3 regions of the Bacillus cereus group sp. RP43 genome follow, and region 1 is predicted to be linked to each of the others. Evidence: a T-box and tRNA genes for the amino acid it is inferred to sense, from the RefSeq annotation. Region 1 holds a T-box; the other regions hold tRNA genes.

Region 1 (3,245 bases):
ATGTACGGCAGAAGCAAGGACGAAATCATCAAGCTCAGGCTGTGATAATCCATTTCGTATATGGCCGAAACGACGATTTAAATCTAATTGATATAGTGGGCTACCGCTAAATAATGAAACTAAAATTTGATTTTGCCACGGTCTATTTGGAAAAATTTCTGGTAAATTGTAATCGATATTTGCTCTTCCAGTAACAGGCCATAGAAGGGCTGCTGTCGTTAAATTTGCTTTGCGTGCTTCATCATATAAAGTTGTTCCTTTAATGGACTTTCGATACCAATGCCAATCTGGTGACTCACGTCCTGGTTGAAGTAATGTATTGCTGACAACGCCATGCTTATTAGGATAATTACCGGTTACGATTGTTGAGTGGCTTGGATATGTTACAGAAGGATAAATTGGCTCCACTTTTTTCGCAATCGCGCCCTTTTTTATTAAAGTTTGGAAATTAGGTAGTTTTTGTAATATAGGAAAATCTAAAGCTGATAAGCAGTCGAAAGATAAAATAATGACGTGATTTGTTAATGCTTTATCCATAAAGTTTCCCTCCTGATTATATAAAACCTATTCTTATATATTACTATTAATACCTGGTAATAAAAATATATTTTTGAATAAAATTCTATTGTTTATTTTCAGAAAAATTAAACATATAATAAGTATAAGGGAATGAATGGAAGGAGGGAATACTGTGGATTGGTTAGATGGATTTGGTATCTTTTACATCATTGGTGGAGTCACGATTCTCCTTGTATTTTTTATGTCATATTTACTAAAGAAACGTTTTCCAGACAAACAGTTTGATATTATATTTGCACTTAGTTTAGTACTTCTTTGTTTAGCTTTCTTTCCTGTAACAATGATTGCTATTGGTGGATGGGAAGGAATGGGATATGGATTTATTTGTTTCTTCGTTTTAATTGGTACACTTATTGGTATGGTTGCTCATCAACTTGTAAAAATAGTTCGGAAAAGTTATGTATAAAACAGTAAGAATTGAAAAGAATGTATAAAAAAAAGAAAATTCACTCTTGTTTTGGAGTGGAATTTATATTATGATATTCAACAAATTTATTTCGTTATAACGATGAAAAAGGAATAGTACATGTCTTACCTTTTTGCAGAGAGAGAATCCTTTTGGCTGGAAGATTCTTAAAAGACGATATGGAACCTACCTTTGAGTTCTGCATATGCAGCGGGAAATTCCCGTTATCAAAAAGAGAGTATACTCAATTTTTTTGTGTATGAATCAGGGTGGTAACGCCGACAAAGCTCGGTCCCTATTTGGGGACGCGGGCTTTTTCTATTTTCTAAAGGAGGAAGAATGACTATGGTAAAAGAACAAGTACAAGCCATTACGAAGATGGAAGAAGACTTTGCTCAGTGGTATACCGATATTGTAAAAAAAGCGGAGCTTGTTGATTATTCAAGTGTGAAAGGTTGTATGATTTTACGTCCATACGGTTATGCATTATGGGAAAATATGCAGAAAGTGATGGATGAAAAATTAAAAGAATCTGGTCATGAAAATGTGTACATGCCAATGTTTATTCCAGAGAGTTTATTACAAAAAGAGAAAGATCATGTTGAAGGATTTGCTCCTGAAGTAGCATGGGTTACGCATGGCGGGGATGAAAAGTTAGCGGAAAGACTTTGTGTACGTCCTACATCTGAAACTTTATTCTGTGAGCATTTCTCAAAGATTGTTCAATCATATAATGATTTGCCAAAGTTATATAATCAGTGGTGTTCAGTAGTTCGTTGGGAAAAGACAACGAGACCATTCCTTCGTACAACTGAATTTTTATGGCAAGAAGGTCATACGATTCATGAAACGGCAGAAGAATCGCAAGCTGAAACGTTAAATATTTTAAACCTATATGCTTCTTTCTGTGAAGATTACTTAGCAATACCAGTCATTAAAGGACAAAAAACAGAAAAAGAAAAGTTTGCAGGAGCGAAGGCAACTTATACGATTGAAAGTTTAATGCATGATGGAAAAGCACTTCAAACAGGAACATCTCATAACTTTGGAACGAATTTCTCTGAAGCATTTGATATTAAGTTTTTAGATCGTAACGGTAAGTGGCGATATGTACACCAAACTTCGTGGGGTGTATCAACGAGAATGATAGGTGGACTTATTATGGTCCATAGCGATAATAACGGACTTGTAATGCCGCCAAAAGTCGCTCCAGTACAAGTTGTTATTGTACCTATTGCTCAGCATAAAGAAGGTGTGTTAGAAAAAGCAACAGAGTTACAAGGACGTATTCAGAAGGTTGCGCGTGTGAAAATAGATGCTAGCAATAAAACACCGGGCTGGAAATTTAATGAGTATGAAATGAAGGGTGTTCCAATTAGATTAGAAGTTGGTCCAAAGGATATTGAAAAGAATCAAGTTGTACTTGTAAGGCGAGATACGAAAGAAAAAGAGTTTATAGCAATGGATCAATTAGAAGAACTTATTCCATCATTACTTGAGGAAATTCATCATTCTTTATTTAATAAAGCAAAAGTATTTCGCGATGAGAATACGTATAGTGTGACGAATTTCGAAGAGATGAAAAAAGCAGCTGATGAAAAGCAAGGGTTTATTAAGGCGATGTGGTGTGGAGAACTAGCTTGTGAAGAGAAACTAAAAGAAGAAGTTGGAGTATCTTCACGCTGTATGCCTTTTGAACAAGAACATTTAGCTGACGAATGTATTTACTGTAGTAAAGAAGCAAAGCACATGGTCTATTGGGGAAAAGCATATTAATACTCTTTCTGATAGATGCCAAAAGGACTTTGGGTTGCATAATAAAATGCAATCCAAAGTCCTTTTTAGTTTTATATTGGTTTCATGTATTTTTTAGATGGAAGGATGTTGGTCTTTATTTTGCATTTTTACGGCGAATAAACAATAACATACCAATTAGGAATGTTGAAAGTCCCATTAAAATAGATGCAGGATAATGTGTTGCAGTATTAGGTAACTTATCGCCTTGTTTTACTGAATTATCTTTTGCTTTGCCATTTTGAGAGCCATTGTCACCTTGAGAACTGCTATCGCCTTTAACACGGTTGCCTCCCTGAGAGCCATTGCCACCTTGAGAACTGCTGTCGCCTTTAACGCGGTTGCCTCCCTGAGAGCCACTGCCGCCAGAACCACTGCCACCAGAACCGTTGCCGCCAGAACCACTGCCACCAGAGCCGTTGTCACCAGAGCCGTTGCCGCCAGAACCATTGCCACCAGAACCATT
Region 2 (3,245 bases), 4.2 Mb from region 1:
ATTCTCAATCAGGCTCGCATTATGTCTAGGTATAGCTGAGGGATTGCGAATACTTTGGCCCGAGCACCACTTCTATTGGATTGCAATTACCGTAGCGATCCTTACTCAGCGGAAAATAGAACTCTTTCCAATCAAAACAACACAACGAGTGCTTGGTACAGTAATCGGCGTGATTGTTGCGAGCTTGCTTCTCGCAACTAGTCTACCAATTTTGGGGTTAGTTATAAGTATCGGGCTATTCGCAGGTGTTCGACCTCTTCTAAAGGTTCGAAATTATCTTGTATACTCTGCAACCATGATCCCGCTCATTATTTTGATCATGGAGGCCGGCAAGCCGTTTCAGTTTATCATTCTGTTCGACCGTGTATTTGCAACCCTTATCGGTGCAGTCATCGTGATTGCAGTGAACTTGATATTCAGTAGAGCGATGGCGAAATTAGTGTAAAAGTGGTTATCTAGCGAAAGATGCTTTAATATTTCGGGTATCCAATCGCTTATTTTCAACGAATTCGTATTTTAGATGCAACGATTTTCCAAGTGCCAAAGCATTTAGCTAGTGTGTACCCAGGGGCAGGTGGTTGCGCCCAAACAGCGGGCATAAAAATTCAATTAGAATATGCTTTACATAGTGGACAGTTTTTAAATGTTCAAATAGAGTCCTGAGCTTAAAAGACGTGTACGGGTTGGTTTAAATAAAGGCGAAGCACAACATGCACTTGCTCGAGCTGTATTCAAAAAAAAAGCAGACTATCCAAAGTCTACTTTTACACAACAAAAAAGAGATAGCAGATTATGCTATCTCTTTTAGTATGACCCGTACGGGATTCGAACCCGTGTTACCGCCGTGAAAGGGCGGTGTCTTAACCACTTGACCAACGGGCCAAAATCTGGCAGAGAAGAAGGGATTCGAACCCTCGCACCGCGTTCGCGATCTACTCCCTTAGCAGGGGAGCCCCTTGAGCCACTTGGGTACTTCTCTATAATATGGCTCCGCAGGTAGGACTCGAACCTACGACCGATCGGTTAACAGCCGATAGCTCTACCACTGAGCTACTGCGGAATAATTATGGTGGGCCTAAATGGACTCGAACCATCGACCTCACGCTTATCAGGCGTGCGCTCTAACCAGCTGAGCTATAGGCCCATAAAAAGCGGGTGAAGAGAATCGAACTCTCGACCAGAGCTTGGAAGGCTCTTGTTTTACCACTAAACTACACCCGCATTAAATTAAAAATGGTGAGCCATGAAGGATTCGAACCTTCGACCCTCTGATTAAAAGTCAGATGCTCTACCAACTGAGCTAATGGCTCATTTTGAAAGTGGTGCCGGCTAGAGGACTTGAACCCCCAACCTACTGATTACAAGTCAGTTGCTCTACCAATTGAGCTAAGCCGGCTTGCGATTTCAAAATGGTGGCTCGGGACGGAATCGAACCGCCGACACGAGGATTTTCAGTCCTCTGCTCTACCGACTGAGCTACCGAGCCTTTATGTAAAAAAAATGGCGGTCCCGACCGGGGTCGAACCGGCGATCTCCTGCGTGACAGGCAGGCATGTTAACCACTACACCACGGGACCATTTGGTTGCGGGGACAGGATTTGAACCTGCGACCTTCGGGTTATGAGCCCGACGAGCTACCGTACTGCTCCACCCCGCGATGATATAATATTTAATTTAGAAAAAATGGAGGAGGTAGAGGGATTCGAACCCCCGCGCGACTCTCGCCGCCTGTCGGTTTTCAAGACCGATCCCTTCAGCCGAACTTGGGTATACCTCCGAGATATGAACTTTGAGTGGTGGACCTTGTAGGACTCGAACCTACGACCGGACGGTTATGAGCCGTCTGCTCTAACCAGCTGAGCTAAAGGTCCTTTATGGTAGCGGCGGAGGGGATCGAACCCCCGACCTCACGGGTATGAACCGTACGCTCTAGCCAGCTGAGCTACACCGCCATAAGTTATATTCAAATAAGTGGAGCCTAGCGGGATCGAACCGCTGACCTCCTGCGTGCAAGGCAGGCGCTCTCCCAGCTGAGCTAAGGCCCCATATGTTGAAATATCGGGAAGACAGGATTTGAACCTGCGACCCCCTGGTCCCAAACCAGGTGCTCTACCAAGCTGAGCCACTTCCCGTTAATAAAAACGCGCCCGAGAGGAGTCGAACCCCTAACCTCTTGATCCGTAGTCAAACGCTCTATCCAATTGAGCTACGGGCGCATATGGTGCCGAGGGCGGGGGTCGAACCCGCACGGTGGTCACCCACCGCAGGATTTTAAGTCCTGTGCGTCTGCCTGTTCCGCCACCCCGGCATGTCATATTGAAAATTGGAGCGGAAGACGGGATTCGAACCCGCGACCCCAACCTTGGCAAGGTTGTATTCTACCACTGAACTACTTCCGCAAGACATGTATGAGTTATTTTATTAAAAGTGCGGGTGAAGGGAGTCGAACCCCCACGCCAAAGGCGCCAGATCCTAAGTCTGGTGCGTCTGCCAATTCCGCCACACCCGCATATTATAATTTTAAAAGAAAAAATGGGGCGACTGATGGGAATTGAACCCACGAGTGCCGGAGCCACAATCCGGTGCGTTAACCACTTCGCCACAACCGCCATGATTTTCTGGTGCCGACTAGAGGACTTGAACCCCCAACCTACTGATTACAAGTCAGTTGCTCTACCAATTGAGCTAAGTCGGCTAGAATGGTGGAGGATGACGGGATCGAACCGCCGACCCCCTGCTTGTAAGGCAGGTGCTCTCCCAGCTGAGCTAATCCTCCGAATTGCCTGGCAACGTCCTACTCTCACAGGGACAAGGTCCCAACTACCATCGGCGCTAGAGAGCTTAACTTCCGTGTTCGGTATGGGAACGGGTGTGACCTCTCTGCCATCATTACCAGACTGTATTCATTTAAGACAAGAATCATCATAACTCATTCGACATTTAAAGTCAACAAGTTTTTTATATTCTTTCAAAACTAGATAACATCGCTTCATATTATATGGTTAAGTCCTCGATCTATTAGTATTCGTCAGCTCCACATGTCACCACGCTTCCACCTCGAACCTATCAACCTGATCATCTTTCAGGGATCTTACTAGCTTACGCTATGGGAAATCTCATCTTGAGGGGGGCTTCATGCTTAGATGCTTTCAGCACTTATCCCTTCCGCACATAGCTACCCAGCTATGCCCTTGGCAGAACAACTGGTACACCAGCGGTGCGTCCATCCCGGTCCTCTCGTACTA
Region 3 (3,245 bases), 180 kb from region 1:
CTTCGGATCAAAGCTTACTTACAGCTCCCCGAAGCATATCGGCGTTAGTCCCGTCCTTCATCGACTCCTAGTGTCAAGGCATCCACCGTGCGCCCTTTCTAACTTAACCAAACTAAAATTAAAAAAATATGAGCTACACTGTTATCTAGTTTTCAAAGAACATACATTTAAACTTGAGAGATAGTTCTCTCAAAACTGAACGAAACGAAACAAGTCAACGTTTATTGATGAACTGCGTTCATCAATTCTCCATAGAAAGGAGGTGATCCAGCCGCACCTTCCGATACGGCTACCTTGTTACGACTTCACCCCAATCATCTGTCCCACCTTAGGCGGCTGGCTCCATAAAGGTTACCCCACCGACTTCGGGTGTTACAAACTCTCGTGGTGTGACGGGCGGTGTGTACAAGGCCCGGGAACGTATTCACCGCGGCATGCTGATCCGCGATTACTAGCGATTCCAGCTTCATGTAGGCGAGTTGCAGCCTACAATCCGAACTGAGAACGGTTTTATGAGATTAGCTCCACCTCGCGGTCTTGCAGCTCTTTGTACCGTCCATTGTAGCACGTGTGTAGCCCAGGTCATAAGGGGCATGATGATTTGACGTCATCCCCACCTTCCTCCGGTTTGTCACCGGCAGTCACCTTAGAGTGCCCAACTTAATGATGGCAACTAAGATCAAGGGTTGCGCTCGTTGCGGGACTTAACCCAACATCTCACGACACGAGCTGACGACAACCATGCACCACCTGTCACTCTGCTCCCGAAGGAGAAGTCCTATCTCTAGGATTTTCAGAGGATGTCAAGACCTGGTAAGGTTCTTCGCGTTGCTTCGAATTAAACCACATGCTCCACCGCTTGTGCGGGCCCCCGTCAATTCCTTTGAGTTTCAGCCTTGCGGCCGTACTCCCCAGGCGGAGTGCTTAATGCGTTAACTTCAGCACTAAAGGGCGGAAACCCTCTAACACTTAGCACTCATCGTTTACGGCGTGGACTACCAGGGTATCTAATCCTGTTTGCTCCCCACGCTTTCGCGCCTCAGTGTCAGTTACAGACCAGAAAGTCGCCTTCGCCACTGGTGTTCCTCCATATCTCTACGCATTTCACCGCTACACATGGAATTCCACTTTCCTCTTCTGCACTCAAGTCTCCCAGTTTCCAATGACCCTCCACGGTTGAGCCGTGGGCTTTCACATCAGACTTAAGAAACCACCTGCGCGCGCTTTACGCCCAATAATTCCGGATAACGCTTGCCACCTACGTATTACCGCGGCTGCTGGCACGTAGTTAGCCGTGGCTTTCTGGTTAGGTACCGTCAAGGTGCCAGCTTATTCAACTAGCACTTGTTCTTCCCTAACAACAGAGTTTTACGACCCGAAAGCCTTCATCACTCACGCGGCGTTGCTCCGTCAGACTTTCGTCCATTGCGGAAGATTCCCTACTGCTGCCTCCCGTAGGAGTCTGGGCCGTGTCTCAGTCCCAGTGTGGCCGATCACCCTCTCAGGTCGGCTACGCATCGTTGCCTTGGTGAGCCGTTACCTCACCAACTAGCTAATGCGACGCGGGTCCATCCATAAGTGACAGCCGAAGCCGCCTTTCAATTTCGAACCATGCAGTTCAAAATATTATCCGGTATTAGCCCCGGTTTCCCGGAGTTATCCCAGTCTTATGGGCAGGTTACCCACGTGTTACTCACCCGTCCGCCGCTAACTTCATAAGAGCAAGCTCTTAATCCATTCGCTCGACTTGCATGTATTAGGCACGCCGCCAGCGTTCATCCTGAGCCAGGATCAAACTCTCCAATAAAGTTAGTTTGTCTAGCATCTAAAAATAAAAATTGACGTTCACGTTGTTTGTTTCGTTCAGTTTTCAAAGAACTAAAAGCGGGTGAAGAGAATCGAACTCTCGACCAGAGCTTGGAAGGCTCTTGTTTTACCACTAAACTACACCCGCGTGGTCGGGAAGACAGGATTTGAACCTGCGACCCCCTGGTCCCAAACCAGGTGCTCTACCAAGCTGAGCCACTTCCCGTTATGGCGCGCCCGAGAGGAGTCGAACCCCTAACCTCTTGATCCGTAGTCAAACGCTCTATCCAATTGAGCTACGGGCGCTTATTCATGATGTTTTTTCGTCGTTGTATTTTGGCGACTCAATTATCTTATCATACTACATTTTCAAATACAAGTACTTTTTTAAAAAGATTTTTTGATGCGGCCGAGAGGACTTGAACCTCCACGGGGTTTCCCCCACTAGGCCCTCAACCTAGCGCGTCTGCCGTTCCGCCACGACCGCGCGGAAAAAACAAAAGTGAGCCATGAAGGATTCGAACCTTCGACCCTCTGATTAAAAGTCAGATGCTCTACCAACTGAGCTAATGGCTCGTAAATGGCTGGGCTAGCTGGATTCGAACCAGCGCATGACGGAGTCAAAGTCCGTTGCCTTACCGCTTGGCTATAGCCCATCGAAATAGTTATCTTCTTTTCAAAGACAAATGTTATTGTACCATAATGACCAATAAAAAACAACTGCTATATAGCAGAAGTTAAAATGGCGGTCCCGACCGGGGTCGAACCGGCGATCTCCTGCGTGACAGGCAGGCATGTTAACCACTACACCACGGGACCATTTGGTTGCGGGGACAGGATTTGAACCTGCGACCTTCGGGTTATGAGCCCGACGAGCTACCGTACTGCTCCACCCCGCGATAATATTATTTATATAATTTATATGGTGGAGGATGACGGGATCGAACCGCCGACCCCCTGCTTGTAAGGCAGGTGCTCTCCCAGCTGAGCTAATCCTCCGAAGTGGTGACCCGTACGGGATTCGAACCCGTGTTACCGCCGTGAAAGGGCGGTGTCTTAACCACTTGACCAACGGGCCAATATATATGGCAGAGAAGAAGGGATTCGAACCCTCGCACCGCGTTAGCGATCTACTCCCTTAGCAGGGGAGCCCCTTGAGCCACTTGGGTACTTCTCTGTATATGGCTCCGCAGGTAGGACTCGAACCTACGACCGATCGGTTAACAGCCGATAGCTCTACCACTGAGCTACTGCGGAATAATAAAGACAATTTGTATCTTATAAAATTTCTCATCGTAAGTCAAGAAGTTTTTTTACAACGTCTTGCGCAAACGGGACATGTTTATAATATACTGGATTGCGTTTTCACTGTCAAGATGTTTTCACTACCAGTTTTAGTTGTCCTTTGCACTTTCCACATACATATCTTTGTGTATTTA

The links. A T-box is a leader RNA that pairs with one kind of tRNA and senses whether it is charged. The one in region 1 lies ahead of proS (proline--tRNA ligase), so its partner is inferred to be a tRNA-Pro.
Positions count from the first base shown of each region.
Region 2: it has a tRNA-Pro gene. The T-box ahead of proS (proline--tRNA ligase) is inferred to sense a tRNA for this amino acid. The anticodon was not compared.
Region 3: it has a tRNA-Pro gene. The T-box ahead of proS (proline--tRNA ligase) is inferred to sense a tRNA for this amino acid. The anticodon was not compared.

Region 1 covers NZ_JARVHQ010000001.1:4,724,368-4,727,612, reverse strand. Annotated here, with positions in the region: gene QCI75_RS24575 (alkaline phosphatase family protein) at 1-537, opposite strand, end outside; gene QCI75_RS24570 (YesK-like family protein) at 692-985, shown strand; T-box leader at 1,079-1,285, shown strand; gene proS (proline--tRNA ligase) at 1,331-2,761, shown strand; gene QCI75_RS24560 (LPXTG cell wall anchor domain-containing protein) at 2,877-3,245, opposite strand, start outside.
Region 2 covers NZ_JARVHQ010000001.1:557,770-561,014, reverse strand. Annotated here, with positions in the region: gene QCI75_RS02945 (FUSC family protein) at 1-445, shown strand, start outside; partial or broken gene QCI75_RS02940 (transposase) at 490-654, shown strand; partial or broken gene QCI75_RS30505 (hypothetical protein) at 656-734, shown strand; tRNA gene QCI75_RS02930 (tRNA-Glu) at 811-882, opposite strand; tRNA gene QCI75_RS02925 (tRNA-Ser) at 889-979, opposite strand; tRNA gene QCI75_RS02920 (tRNA-Asn) at 986-1,060, opposite strand; tRNA gene QCI75_RS02915 (tRNA-Ile) at 1,068-1,144, opposite strand; tRNA gene QCI75_RS02910 (tRNA-Gly) at 1,151-1,221, opposite strand; tRNA gene QCI75_RS02905 (tRNA-Lys) at 1,235-1,310, opposite strand; tRNA gene QCI75_RS02900 (tRNA-Thr) at 1,321-1,396, opposite strand; tRNA gene QCI75_RS02895 (tRNA-Phe) at 1,411-1,486, opposite strand; tRNA gene QCI75_RS02890 (tRNA-Asp) at 1,502-1,577, opposite strand; tRNA gene QCI75_RS02885 (tRNA-Met) at 1,581-1,657, opposite strand; tRNA gene QCI75_RS02880 (tRNA-Ser) at 1,685-1,777, opposite strand; tRNA gene QCI75_RS02875 (tRNA-Ile) at 1,795-1,871, opposite strand; tRNA gene QCI75_RS02870 (tRNA-Met) at 1,876-1,952, opposite strand; tRNA gene QCI75_RS02865 (tRNA-Ala) at 1,973-2,045, opposite strand; tRNA gene QCI75_RS02860 (tRNA-Pro) at 2,059-2,132, opposite strand; tRNA gene QCI75_RS02855 (tRNA-Arg) at 2,143-2,216, opposite strand; tRNA gene QCI75_RS02850 (tRNA-Leu) at 2,220-2,308, opposite strand; tRNA gene QCI75_RS02845 (tRNA-Gly) at 2,325-2,399, opposite strand; tRNA gene QCI75_RS02840 (tRNA-Leu) at 2,429-2,509, opposite strand; tRNA gene QCI75_RS02835 (tRNA-His) at 2,534-2,609, opposite strand; tRNA gene QCI75_RS02830 (tRNA-Thr) at 2,620-2,695, opposite strand; tRNA gene QCI75_RS02825 (tRNA-Val) at 2,701-2,776, opposite strand; rRNA gene rrf (5S ribosomal RNA) at 2,782-2,897, opposite strand; rRNA gene QCI75_RS02815 (23S ribosomal RNA) at 2,999-3,245, opposite strand, start outside.
Region 3 covers NZ_JARVHQ010000001.1:4,903,195-4,906,439, forward strand. Annotated here, with positions in the region: rRNA gene QCI75_RS25330 (23S ribosomal RNA) at 1-109, opposite strand, end outside; rRNA gene QCI75_RS25335 (16S ribosomal RNA) at 256-1,807, opposite strand; tRNA gene QCI75_RS25340 (tRNA-Gly) at 1,884-1,954, opposite strand; tRNA gene QCI75_RS25345 (tRNA-Pro) at 1,956-2,032, opposite strand; tRNA gene QCI75_RS25350 (tRNA-Arg) at 2,036-2,112, opposite strand; tRNA gene QCI75_RS25355 (tRNA-Leu) at 2,211-2,293, opposite strand; tRNA gene QCI75_RS25360 (tRNA-Lys) at 2,310-2,382, opposite strand; tRNA gene QCI75_RS25365 (tRNA-Gln) at 2,388-2,462, opposite strand; tRNA gene QCI75_RS25370 (tRNA-Asp) at 2,550-2,625, opposite strand; tRNA gene QCI75_RS25375 (tRNA-Met) at 2,629-2,705, opposite strand; tRNA gene QCI75_RS25380 (tRNA-Val) at 2,730-2,805, opposite strand; tRNA gene QCI75_RS25385 (tRNA-Glu) at 2,810-2,884, opposite strand; tRNA gene QCI75_RS25390 (tRNA-Ser) at 2,893-2,983, opposite strand; tRNA gene QCI75_RS25395 (tRNA-Asn) at 2,989-3,063, opposite strand; gene QCI75_RS25400 (SprT family protein) at 3,178-3,245, opposite strand, start outside.